Regions from separate parts of the Streptomyces sp. NPDC023838 genome, predicted to be linked through region 1. Evidence: riboswitches for the same ligand, from Rfam matches in the RefSeq annotation. Region 1 holds a riboswitch; the other holds the start of a gene.

The links. A riboswitch is a leader RNA that binds a small molecule or an ion and turns the genes downstream of it on or off. The one in region 1 is predicted to bind cyclic di-AMP.
Region 2: it holds a riboswitch for cyclic di-AMP, as region 1 does, so the genes downstream of both, AB0G17_RS04365 (M23 family metallopeptidase) here and AB0G17_RS15890 (C40 family peptidase) in region 1, are expected to answer to the same signal.

What each region holds. Positions count from the first base shown of each region.
Region 1 covers NZ_JBFAAD010000011.1:196-3,937, forward strand. The annotation lists gene AB0G17_RS15875 (DUF397 domain-containing protein) at 1-186, opposite strand, end outside; gene AB0G17_RS15880 (helix-turn-helix transcriptional regulator) at 197-1,054, opposite strand; gene AB0G17_RS15885 (ATP-binding protein) at 1,297-1,728, shown strand; gene AB0G17_RS15890 (C40 family peptidase) at 1,856-2,332, opposite strand; cyclic di-AMP (ydaO/yuaA leader) riboswitch at 2,336-2,520, opposite strand; gene AB0G17_RS15895 (hypothetical protein) at 2,836-3,144, opposite strand; gene AB0G17_RS15900 (ATP-dependent Clp protease proteolytic subunit) at 3,149-3,742, opposite strand, start outside.
Region 2 covers NZ_JBFAAD010000003.1:19,502-27,957, reverse strand. The annotation lists gene AB0G17_RS04390 (helix-turn-helix domain-containing protein) at 1-729, shown strand, start outside; gene AB0G17_RS04385 (PhlD) at 874-1,944, shown strand; tRNA gene AB0G17_RS04380 (tRNA-Met) at 2,133-2,206, shown strand; gene AB0G17_RS04375 (hypothetical protein) at 2,362-2,649, shown strand; gene AB0G17_RS04370 (PP2C family protein-serine/threonine phosphatase) at 2,810-3,958, shown strand; cyclic di-AMP (ydaO/yuaA leader) riboswitch at 4,115-4,262, shown strand; gene AB0G17_RS04365 (M23 family metallopeptidase) at 4,325-5,353, shown strand; gene AB0G17_RS04360 (aldo/keto reductase) at 5,419-6,363, shown strand; gene AB0G17_RS04355 (PrsW family intramembrane metalloprotease) at 6,436-7,872, opposite strand; gene trmB (tRNA (guanosine(46)-N7)-methyltransferase TrmB) at 7,927-8,456, opposite strand, start outside.

The DNA.
Region 1 (3,742 bases):
CCAGGCCCGTGCTCCAAAGAGCAGTGCGGGTCCGTCGGTCCGCTTGGAATCGCGGACGGCGAGCAGTCCGGCGTCGAGGAATGCGGTCTCGACGCAATTGTTCATTCCTGTACTACGGCTGCTTCGCCGCCATTGCGCACCGTGCAGAGAAGTGCTGGAAGGTACATGCACGGGGGGTGCGGGCATCATGCCTCCCTTACGCGCCGTCAGCCATCACGGCGATGAGATTCAATGATTCCTTGAACGAGAGGGCCTGCGCCTCGACCGTGTGGAACGCGGCGCTGTACGCCTCAAGGTCTTCTCTCCGTTCGAGATAGAGGCTACTCGTCAAGTGGTCGATAACAACCACGTCCAGATCGGAAATGTGCGGAAAGGAGAAGATAATGAAAGGTCCGGTGAGGCCGATATGGCCACCGCTGCTGAAAGGCAGCACCCGCAACCGGACCTGCGGCAGCTGAGCCGCCTCCAGGAGGTGGCGCAACTGCCGCCGCATCGCGGCCGCCCCGCCCACCTCGCGGTGCAGCGCCGCCTCGTCGACCACCGCGCTCAGCTCCAGCGGCGGATCGGCCCGCAGCACCTCCTGGCGTGCCAGCCGCACCTCCACCAGGGAGTCCACCCGCGCCGGGTCGAGCCCGCCGAGGGCCGCCCGGGTCACCGCGCGGGCGTACTCGGGAGTCTGGAGCAGCCCCGGCACCACGGACGTCTCCAGGGTGCGCGCCGCCGACGCCTGTGACTCCAGGCTGATGAAGTCCCGGTACTGCGGCGGCAGCAGTCCCCGGTAGGCCTGCCACCACTGGCTGCCGCGCCCGTCCGCCGCTCCCGCCAGCGCTTCGAGCAGCGCCCGCAGTTCGGGGTCCTCAACCCCGTACACCTCAAGGAGAAGGGCCACGTCGACGGGCTTCACTCCGCTGCGGCCGGTCTCGATCCGGCTCACCTTGGACTGGTGCCAGCCCAGGTGCCCGGCGACTTCGCCGCTCGTGAGGGCGGCCGCGCAGCGCAGCCGGCGCAGTTCCTCGCCGAGTTTGCGGCGGCGTACCGCGGGGCCGTGCCACATGTCGGTCTCCTTCCACCCGGCCGGGATGCGGGCGATGGGCAAGTGTGGCGCCCAAATACGGTCCTTCGTCGCAGAGTTCACCGCTTTGAGCGACAGATATATGCACATCTTGGTGGATCGGCGCATCCGGCGGCACGATGAGTGGCACTCTGGCGCGAAGCACAAGTCCGGGCCGTCCTCGCGTTTGTCCGCTCGCTGCGCGTCCAGCAGGCCGGCCCGGGTGGGAAAGGGACAGCGTCGCCATGGCAGACCACCAAGAATCAACCGTCACTCTGCCGAGCGATCCCGCCTCGGTCTCCGCCGCCCGCAGGCATGTCGCCGGCGTACTCACCGAGTGGGGTCTTCCGTCGGACGACGATACCGCCGACACGATCCGCCTGATCGTCTCCGAGCTCGCGACCAACGCCGTGCAGCACACCCTCGGCCAGTCGCCCACCTTCACCGTGGACCTGCGCCTCGAACGCGACGAGCAGCTCCACATCGGCGTCACGGACAGCCACCCCCGCTGGCCGAAACGTCTTCCCGCCGCCGTCCAGCAGGACAACGGACGCGGCATGGTGATCATCCGCTGGCTCGCCGCCGAGTACGGGGGGCGGCTTTCCGTCACGCCGACGCCGGAGGGCGGCAAGACCGTCTGGATCGCGCTGCCGTGGACGGCGCCGGTGCAGACCTAGGTGTATTGCCCAGTGAGGTTGGGGACGCGGCTGGCGGGTGGTTTGCCTGTGAGCGAGCACGGGGCGCGGTGAGCGCGGGCGGGCGGGTTGCCCGGCCCGCCACGCTCACCGGCCCGTGTCGGCTGCGTCAGCGCACGCGCCCGTACCAGACGCTCTTCGACCAGATCTTCTCCAGCCGGACCACGGACCCGCTCTTGGGGGAATGCCATATCTTGCCGTCCCCGGCGTAGATCCCCACGTGGTAGACGTTCGAGCCGGAGTGGAAGAACACCAGGTCCCCGCGCTCGCGCGCGGACGACGTGATGTGGCGGGTGCTGTTGTACTGCTGCTGGCTGGTGCGCGGCAGCTTCTTGCCCGCCTGCTTGAACGAGTAGAGGGTGAGCCCCGAGCAGTCGAAGCGGTACGGGCCGCTGGCACCGTACTGGTAAGGCGCGCCCTTCTTCGACGCGGCGACGTTGAGCGCCTTCGTCGCGAGTGTCGCGGCGCTCGCCTCACCACTGGCGCCCGGCGCCAGCATCGTGCCGCCGACTGCGGCGAGGGTGAGGGCGGAGACCGCGCCGACTCGGGTCAGCAGGGACGGAACGTAGTTCTTCTGCGCAGACATGCGCGACCCTTCGTCAAACCGCCTGCGAAGGATGACCTGTCGGGTTCGGACTGGCGAAGACGCCCGGCCGCTGTCGCGGCTTCACCCCAAGGGCCTCCCGGTCTCCCGGTGGGCCCGCCGTAATCGGGTCCTCCACTCCTGCCGATCCACTCGTTCGACCAGTCGTCCGGGTACGGCGGCAGGACTCGGCGTCCGCCCGGACCGCCCCGCCGCGGTGGCGGGGGCTTGTCGTCGGAAGGGATCTTGGCTCACGAAGTGTCGGATTTCCGAGCCGAAACGGCGTTTTGTGAGGCTCCTCACGACTGACCCGTTCGGGTGGACATCGATGTTTCAACACTTCTGACAGGGTGTCCGACCTGCGTCGTACCGGCGACGGAACGATTCATTCCGGTCGGTGTCTGCGCATTCGGAGCAACATTTGCGGTCCGTCGTTCGGACCATCGGATGGTCCGAACGTGGGACGCCCACTCGTACCAGCGCGCGGGTGCGCGGACGCCGCGGCGTCAACTCGCGGCTGACGGCGGCGGCATCGTGAGGCGGCCCGCCCGGCGTTCCCCGTCGAGGATCCGCAGCACCCGCGCCAGCGTCTCGGAGTGCAGCTCCGTCTCGCCGCGCAGATGCATCGTCGTCAGCGCGTCCCGCAGGGCCACGGCCCGTCCGACGAGCGCCTGCGCGGCCCGCAGCGCGCCGTAGGTGTCGTTGTGCCGGGCGGGGTTGATCCGGCCCAGCTTGTCGAGCGCGTCCAGATACGCGTCGACGAACTCGCCCTCGGCGCGCGTCAGCGCGGGCAGCGGCGGCAGTTCGGGCAGCACGGCTCTACCTCCCTTGCGCGGCGGCCGAGTTCTTGCGGCTGGTGATGACGTGGTCGACGAGGCCGTACTGGGCCGCGGCGGCGGCGTCGAGGATGGTGTCCCGCTCGATGTCGGCGCTGATCCGCTCGGTGGACTGCCCGGTGTGCCGGGCCAGCAGATCGGTCAACAGCGCGCGCTCGCGCTGGAGTTCATCGGCGTAGATCTCCAGGTCGGACGGCTGGCCCTGGATCGGTTCGGCGATCGCGGGCTGATGGATCAGGATCCGCGCGCCGGGCAGCGCGAGCCGCTTGCCCGGGGCGCCCGCGGCGAGCAGCACGGCCGCGGCCGAGGCGGCCTGGCCCATGCACACCGTCTCCACGTCGCAGGTGATGTACCGCATGGTGTCGTAGATCGCCGTCATCGCGGTGAGCGAGCCGCCGGGGGAGTTGATGTACAGCGAGATGTCGCGGTCGGGGGCGGCGTGCTCCAGGTGCATGAACTGGGCCATCACATCATTGGCCGCGGTGTCGTCGACCGGCGTGCCGAGGAAGACGATCCGCTCCTCCAGGAGCTTGGAGTACGGATCGAGGCTGCGGACCCCGGTGGCGGTGCGCTCGGA
Region 2 (8,456 bases), on a different contig from region 1:
CTCAGCCAGGAGCAGATGGACATCCTTCTGGAGCGCACCCCGGGCACGTACAACCGGTTCGAGAACGGGCAGCTCAACCCCACCGCCGAGTTTCTGACGAACGTGGCGCGCACGCTGCGCCTCAACGAGCAGGAGTGGACGTTCCTTTGGCGGCTCACCCGGCGCGAGTACCCGCCGTACACCCTGCACCGCGACTCCGGCATGTCGGTGCCCGGTGTCTGGCAGCGGGTCGTCGAGCAGATCGACGGGGCGATGGCCTACATCACCGACGCCGCCTGGAACCTGCTCGCCCACAACGCGGAGTTCGCCGCGCTCTTCCCGCGGGGTGAGGTTCCGGCCAACACCATGCGGTGGATGACCCTCGAGCCCGAGGCGCGCGAGGACGTCCTGACGGACTGGGCGCAGCGGTGGGCGCCCATGGTGCTGCCGCAGCTGCGGCACGGGGTGGAAATGCGGCCCAACCACGCGGAGCTGCGGCGGTTGGAGGAAGAAGTGCAGGCCGATCCCGTCGCCGGGCCGCTCTACCGGGAGACCGGGGCGACCCCGATCCCGTACCCCGACGGCTCCGAACGGCCCATCAGGCACAGCCAGTTGGGGCCCGGATGGGTGACGACCTGTGTGGCCGAGCCGGTCACCTCGCCCGGGGCACGGGTGATGCTGCTGCTCTACACCCCGGGGGCGTCGCTCGTCAGCCGTCACCCCGTGCTGAGCGCGCCGTTGACGAGCTGAGCGTACGACCGGCGGGTCCCGGGGGCGGGACAGCGCGCGGAACGACTCCCTCCGGCTGAGCTCTGTTCGAATTCTCAGGGACGAATTCCAGCCGTCTCAAGTAGGTTGAGGTTTCGCTCGTCGGCCACCCGAGGGAGCTCACTCGTGCCCGCTCACATAGCCCTCCCTGCCATAGCGCTGCCGGACCACGTCATCGCCACGGATGAGATCTGCGCGGACATCCGACGTGCCAACCCCGATCGGCCGCGGCTGGAGGCGCACCTGCGGATCGCCCGGGCCACCACCGTCCGCACCCGCCGTTTCACCCGCCCCCTCGACGCCCCGACCGTGGCCGGAAATGCCACCATCGAGGAGCGCAACAGGACGGCGTACGAGGACGCGCTGGGGCTCGCGGTCCGCTCCGGGCGACAGGCCCTGGTCCACGCGGGCCTCGCCCCCGACGACATCGACTGCCTCGTCACCAGCCACACCACCTCCTGGACCGTGCCGTCCCTCGACGTCGCCCTCGTACGGGAGCTGGGCCTGCGGCCGGACGTACGCCGCGTCCCCATGTCGACCGTCGGCTGCGCGGGCGGCGCGCACGGCCTGGTCCGGGCGCACCAGGACATCGCCGCGCACCCGGGCTCGCACGTCCTGGTCGTCGTCGCCGAGTGCCTGTCGACGGCCACGTACAACCACAGCGACACCAGCCGCGAATCGATGATCTACAAGGTGCTCTTCGGGGACGGCTCGGGCGCGGTCGTCGTCTCGGGCAGCCCGACCTGGAGCGGGCCCGGGTTCGTCATCGAGGACACCTTCGAGTACGTCCTGCCCGACAGCATCGACCGCTACCGGGGCCGCCTCTCGGGCGCCGGGCTGCACTTCGACTCCACGTCCGCCGCCACCGCCGCGCTCAACGACAGCCTCCCGGCGGTACGCAAATGGCTCGGCGGCAGCGGCCGCGCCCTCGAATTCGCGGTCGTCCACCCCGGCGGGCCCCGGGTCCTGGAGGACGCGGCCGCCGGGTTCGGCCTGAACGGAGACCGCGACCACGGCGATCTGCGGCACGCCTGGGCGAGCCTGGCGGCCAACGGGAACCTGGGCGGCTCGGCCGTCCTCGACGTCCTCGCCCGCACCTACGCGCAAGCCCCCGGCGACCGGCAGTCGGGCCTGATCATCGGCTTCGGTCCGGGGTTCGTGCTGGCGGCGGCCCGGGGCCACTGGGAAGCGGCCTGAGCGGACCGCCCGCAGAAACGCCCTGCGGAGGGAGCCACGGCGAGGCTCCCGTGAGCGCCCCCGTTTGACCGGCAGGGAGAGGTTCCCGTGAGCGCCCCCGTTTGACCGGCAGGGAGAGGTCCCCGTGAGCGTCCCCCGTTAACCGGTTCGGAGCACCGCCCCGCATGCCGTACAGTTGTGTTTACCGACGCGGGGTGGAGCAGCTCGGTAGCTCGCTGGGCTCATAACCCAGAGGTCGCAGGTTCAAATCCTGTCCCCGCTACTGAAGTCCTTGGGCCCGGCACATGAAAATGTGCCGGGCCTTTGGCTTTCCCCCGGCCCTGCGCCGACGGACGCGTGCACCGCGACGCCCGAAGGTGTAGGCCGACCGTCACCCCGCCGACCGAGGTGCCCACGTACAGTAGTCTCACGTGTGCTATGCGCGAGCGTCTGGCGGGACTGCTGCGGGCGGCGACGCGGCGGAAGGTGCCCGCGGTGCCGCTGTTCGTCGCCCTGTGCGGGCTGCTGATGTGTCTGTCCCTGTCGCTGCCCCTGTCGCCCGCCCCGCCCTGGGTCTCCCCGCCCTCGTACGCCAGGGGCGGCGTCCCTTCCGTGCACGGCGGCCCGGCGGCCCGGCGCCACGCCCGGGGGACGTGTGTACGGGGCCGGGCGGGGCCCCGCCGGTGCCGGGCGCGGCTGATCGCCACGGGCGCGGACCGGCACTAGGGCGGGCAACTGAGGCGGGCAACTGAGGCGGGCGCTGCGGCGGGGCGCTGAGGCCGCACCCGGTTGGCCGAGGTGGGCTCGCCGCGCGCGGCCGAGCCGGACACCCTGGGTGGGGCGCGGAACGTCGGCGGCCCATGCGGACGGGCAGGAGACCACACAGGTGCGGCAGCGATCGGACGGCGGCGGCCGGGAGGGCTCCCGGCGGCTCGCCCTGGCGCGCGCGCTGCCCCTGGTGCTGCTGGTCGCCGGGATCGTCCTCGACGCGGCGACGCCGCCCGACCTGACCGCCGCCGCCCTCTTCGCGGCCGCGCCCCTGATCGCGGCCCCGTTCTTCGGCCCGCTCGGCACGGCCGTCGCGGGCGCCTCGGCGGTCGCGGCGGTGCTGCTCACGGAGTATCTGCACGACATCCCCAGTACCGGCGAGGCGGTCAGCGAGCTGTTCACCGTCACCACCGTCGGCGTGCTCGCCCTCTTCACCAACCGCATGCTGCGCCGCAGCGGCGAGCGCCTCGCCTCGGCACGGGTCATCGCGGAGACCGCCCAGCGCGCCGTGCTGCCCACGCCCGCTGAGCGCATCGGCGGTCTCCAGGTGGCCGCGCGGTACGAGGCGGCCCAGGCCGGCGCTTTCATCGGCGGGGACCTCTTCGCCGTCCAGGACACGCCGTACGGGGTGCGCCTGGTCGTCGGGGACGTGCGGGGCAAGGGGCTGGAGGCGGTGGAGACGGTGGCCGTGGTCATCGGGGCGTTCCGGGAGGCGGCCGAGCAGGAGACGACCCTGGAGGCGGTGGCCGGGCGGCTGGAGCGCGCGCTGACCCGGGAGGGCGCCCGGCGCGACGGTCTGGACGCCGTCGAGGGGTTCACCACGGCCGTGCTCGCCGAGATCCCGCGCGGCGCCGGGTCCGTACGCCTGGTGAACCGGGGTCACCCCGAGCCGCTGCTGCTCCACGCCGACGGGGCGGTGGACGTCCTCGCCCCGACCGACCCGGCCCTGCCGCTGGGGATGGCGGACCTGGGGGTGTGGCCGGACCGGGCCGACGCGTACCCCTTCCCGGCCGGGGCGACGCTGCTCTTCTACACCGACGGCCTCTCCGAGGCGCGCTCCATCGATCCGCCCGGGGTCTTCTACGACCCGTACGAGCGGCTGCGCGGCCGCATCTTCCCAGGACCGGCCCAGGTCCTGGACGCGCTCGTCGACGACGTGCGCAGACATACGGGCGGGGGTGCGAACGACGACATGGCGCTGCTCGCGGTGGGGCGGCCCGGCGAGCGGCAGCCGGAGCGGCGGCGGACGATGCCCGTGGTGCCGTGACGGCGCGTAGTCGAACAACCTCCCTGCGCGCAACAGTTGACACACCGCCATCAGTTGTCCCCAACGATCACCGGGAACAGCTTGGAATCCGGTCCCGCTGTCTATTAACGTTCGATAACGCAGCGCGGTCGTCCCAGCCGTCGTCATAGGCGGCACCGCGCGCGTGCGCCGAATCCCGCGAGGGAACCGGGGAACCACCAACTTGGGGTGAATCGGGCACCTTTGCACCTTCGAAAGGTGCCCGTAGGAGACCTTCCTGCTCCGAACCCGTCAGCTAACCCGGTAGGCGAGAAGGAAGGAAAGGAGTGCGCCTCCGTGGCGTCCAACGAGCCTGCCCTCGGCACCCCGCCGGTTCCCCCCGTCTCCCTGTACGGGCCCGCGCCCAGTGACACCGAGGTGTGGGAGGAGTGGGACCCCACCGAGGAGTCCGTGCGCTCCGTACGCGGCAGACACCGCGTCGCCAAGCAGCGCGGCGGACTCGCCCGCAGCTCAACCGTCCTCGGCGTCGGCGTCATCGCGGCCGTCGGCGCGGGCGGCATGGCCAGCGCCCAGACCAAGCCGCCGGTCTCCATATCCCTGCCCGACTCGGTCGCGAACAACCTCCCCGACGTCAAGTCCCTGCCGGGCGTGGGCACGCTGATCTCCGACATCGCGGGCGACGAGAAGGCCGACCCCTCCCCGGCCGACCGGGCCGACCAGGCCGTCGCGAGCGCCCCCCTCACCATGGCCGGCGTCTCCCGGGCCGACGCCGAACAGGGCGCCACCGGCGCCGGCGAGGCCCTGCGCGCCCGCATCCTCCAGCAGGCCGAGCAGCAGCAGAACGACGCCGAGGCCGAGGCGAAGGCGGCCGCCGAGAAGGCCGCGGCACAGAAGGCGGCGGCCGAGGCGAAGGCCGCGCAGAGCGCCGCGGAGCAGAAGGCGGCGGCCGAGAAGAAGGCCGCCGAGGAGGCCGCCGCCAAGAAGGCGGAGGAGGAGCGGCTCGCCGAGCTCGCCAAGAGCTACTCGCTCCCGGTCGCCTCGTACACGATCACCTCGACGTTCGGCGAGGCCGGCTCGATGTGGTCCTCCGGCCACCACACCGGCCTCGACTTCGCCGCCCCGACCGGCACCCCGCTCAAGGCGATACACGGCGGCACGGTCAAGTCGGCGGGCTGGTCCGGCTCGTACGGCTACCGCACGGTCATCGAGCTGGAGGACGGCTCCGAGCTCTGGTACTGCCACCAGTCGTCGATCGCCGTCAGCGCGGGCCAGAAGGTGACGACCGGCGAGACGATCGGACGCGTCGGCGCCACCGGCAACGTGACGGGCCCGCACCTCCACCTGGAGGTGCACACTCCGGGCGGGACGGGCATCGACCCGATGGGGTGGCTGCAGTCGAAGGGCCTCAACCCGTAAGTCCGCCGCAGGGACGCGGGCGGGGGCGCGGAATAGCCGTGGCCCGCCCGCCCGTTGCACCCCCCATGACCTCTTTGCGCCCCCTCGGCTCCTCCGACCTCTCCGTCTTCCCGCTCGCCCTCGGCGGCAACGTCTTCGGCTGGACCGCCGACGCGGCCGCCTCGTTCGCGGTGCTCGACGCCTACACCGCGGCGGGCGGCAACTTCGTGGACACCGCCGACGCGTACTCGTCCTGGGTCCCCGGCAACGAGGGCGGCGAGTCCGAGGAGATCATCGGCAAGTGGCTGGCCGAGCGCGGCAACCGGGAGGACGTCGTCGTCGCCACCAAGGCGGGCGCCCACCCGCGGTTCAAGGGGCTGGCGGCCCCCACGATCAAGGCCGCCGCCGAGGCGTCGCTGCGCCGGCTGGGCACGGATTACATCGACCTGTACTACACGCACTTCGACGACGAGTCCGTCCCGGTCGAGGAGATCGTCACCGCCCTCGACCAGCTGGTGCGGGAGGGCAAGGTGCGCGCCGTAGCCGCCTCCAACATCTCCCCGGAACGGCTCCAGGACTCGCTGGACTTCTCCGACCGCGAGGGCCTCACCAAGTACGTCGCCCTCCAGCCGCACTACAACCTGGTCTCGCGCGACACCTACGAGGGCCGCCTCCAGGACACCGCCGCCCGCTCGGGCCTGGCCGCGGTTCCCTATTTCGCGCTCGCCTCCGGGTTCCTCACCGGCAAGTACCGCCCGGGCCAGAACGTGGACAGCGCGCGGGCCGGGAGCGCCGCCAAGCACCTGGAAACCGACCGGGGTACGAAGGTGCTGGCCGCGCTCGACCGCATCGCCCGGGCCCATGGCGCCGAGCCCGCGAGCGTCGCGCTCGCCTGGCTCGCGGCCCAGCCGACCGTGGTCGCCCCGATCGCCTCGGCCCGTACGGTCGAGCAGCTGCCCGCGCTCCTCGCGGTCGCGGAGCTGGAGCTCACGGACGCGGAGCTGAGCGAGCTGAAGACGGCCTCGGCGTAGGTCTTGGCGGCCCAGGTCTCGTCGGCCTGGGGCTTGGCGGCCTGGGCGTTGGCGGCCGCAGCAGCGGTCCTCTCAGCCGCCCCCGCGCAGATAGGGGTTGTGGTTGTACGGGGAGGCCTGGTTGTGGTTGTACGGGGAGGCCTGGTTGTAGCCGTACGGCGGTTCCTGGTGGTAGCCGTACGGGGCGGCCCGGTGTCCGTACGGGTACGGCTGGGGCGGGATCCAGATGCGGCCCGCCGCGCCCGCCGCGTACAGCAGCGAGGGCCCGGCCACCTCCCTGCGCGCCCACAGGTGGTGCAGCAGCTCCTGCTCGCGGGCGGTGAAGTCCGGTCCTGCCTGGGCGCGGCGGGCCCGGCGGCGCAGGAACGCCAGGGCCGTCGCGAAGGCCTCGTACTCCGCGACCGTCCGCGCCGCCCGCTTGCCGCCGTAGGTGCGGTGCGCGAAGTCGCGGGCCATCGAGCGGGCCCGCATCGAGGAGAGCGCGAGCGGTTCGGCCGGGCCCAGCCAGCCCGCCGCCGCGTACGCGGGCAGCTCGGCCGCGACCGTGCGCAGCTCCCGCTGGCGGCTCCAGACCGCCAGCCAGGTGAGCAGGCCGAAGACGGGGACCATGAACGCGATGTAGACGAGGTAGAACCCGTACGTCCCGAACGACGACGAGCCGTTCCAGAGCGCGTGCATCCCCATCGCGGACAGCAGCCCGAGCAGCGGCAGACCGATACGGCGCCAGCGGCGGCCGGGCGCGGCGAGCGCGGCCGCCCCGAAGCCGATGCCGGTGCACACCGTGAACAGCGGGTGCGCGAACGGCGACATCACGATCCGTACGAAGAACGTCGCCGCGGTCGTCGAGGAGAGGCCCGCGGTGTGGCTGACCTGGTCCTCGCCGAAGGCGTTGCCCAGATAGAGGATGTTCTCGGTGAAGGCGAAGCCGGTCGCGGTGAAGCCCGCGACGACGACGCCGTCGACTATCCCCTTGAAATCCCGTCTTCGGAACAGGAAGAGCAGCAGCACGGCCGCCGCCTTGGCGCTCTCCTCGACGATCGGCGCGATGACGGTCGCGCCGAGGTGGTCGGCGGAGGACGGGTCGGCGGTCGCGGTGGCTATCCACTTGGTCGCGAACGAGTTGGCGATGATCGCCACCAGTGCGGCGGCGCACGCGCCCCAGGCGAAGGCGAACAGCAGGTTGCGCCACGGGCCCGGGTCCACGCGGTCGAGCCAGCGGAACGCGGCGGCGAGCAGCGGCACGGGCAGCACGGCCAGCGCGAGCCCCACCAGGAACCCCTCGGTGCCGGTCTGTTCCCGCACGATGGCGAGGATGACCAGTCCGCACAGGGCGAGCAGGGTGATCAGCGCGCCGGCCCGGACGGCCTTGGAGCGCCAGAAGTCCCGCCGCGGCCGGTAGCGCCATTTGGCGCGCTCGGGCACGGCGTCGAACCGCGGCTCGGCGCCGCGCTCCGGGACCGGCTGGAGCGGGCCCGGCGGCTGGCGTTGCGGAAGCGACTCGGACGACACCAGACGACCCTAACGAGGGGTACGGACAATGCGCGACGGTGCGTGGGGTCGCGGTCAGGCGGAGGGCTGCTCGGAGGACTGCTCCGAGCGCTGCCCGGGGTGCTGCTCGGCGTGCGGCTCCGGGGGCAGCTCGGCGGCGCGGGTGAAGAGCAGGTCGTGGACCACGTGGCCCTTGTCGAGGCCCTGCCCCTCGAAGCGCGTGAGCGGCCGGAACCCGGGCCTGGGCGCGTAGCCGCCGTCCGGCTGGGTGTTCTCGAACGCCGGGTGCGCGTTCAGCACCTCCAGCATCTGCTCGGCGTACGGCTCCCAGTCGGTGGCGCAGTGCAGTACGGCACCGGGCTTGAGCCGGGGGGCGGCGAGGGTGAGGAAGTCGGGCTGGATGATGCGGCGCTTGTGGTGGCGCTTCTTGGGCCAGGGGTCCGGGAAGTAGACGCGCAGCCCGTCCAGCGACTCCGGCTCCAGCATCTCGCGCAGCAGGATGATCGCGTCCCCGTTGGCGACGCGCACGTTGGTGAGGCCGCCGCGCTCGGCGAGCCCGAGGAGGTTGCCCTGGCCGGGGGTGTGCACGTCGACGGCGAGGATGC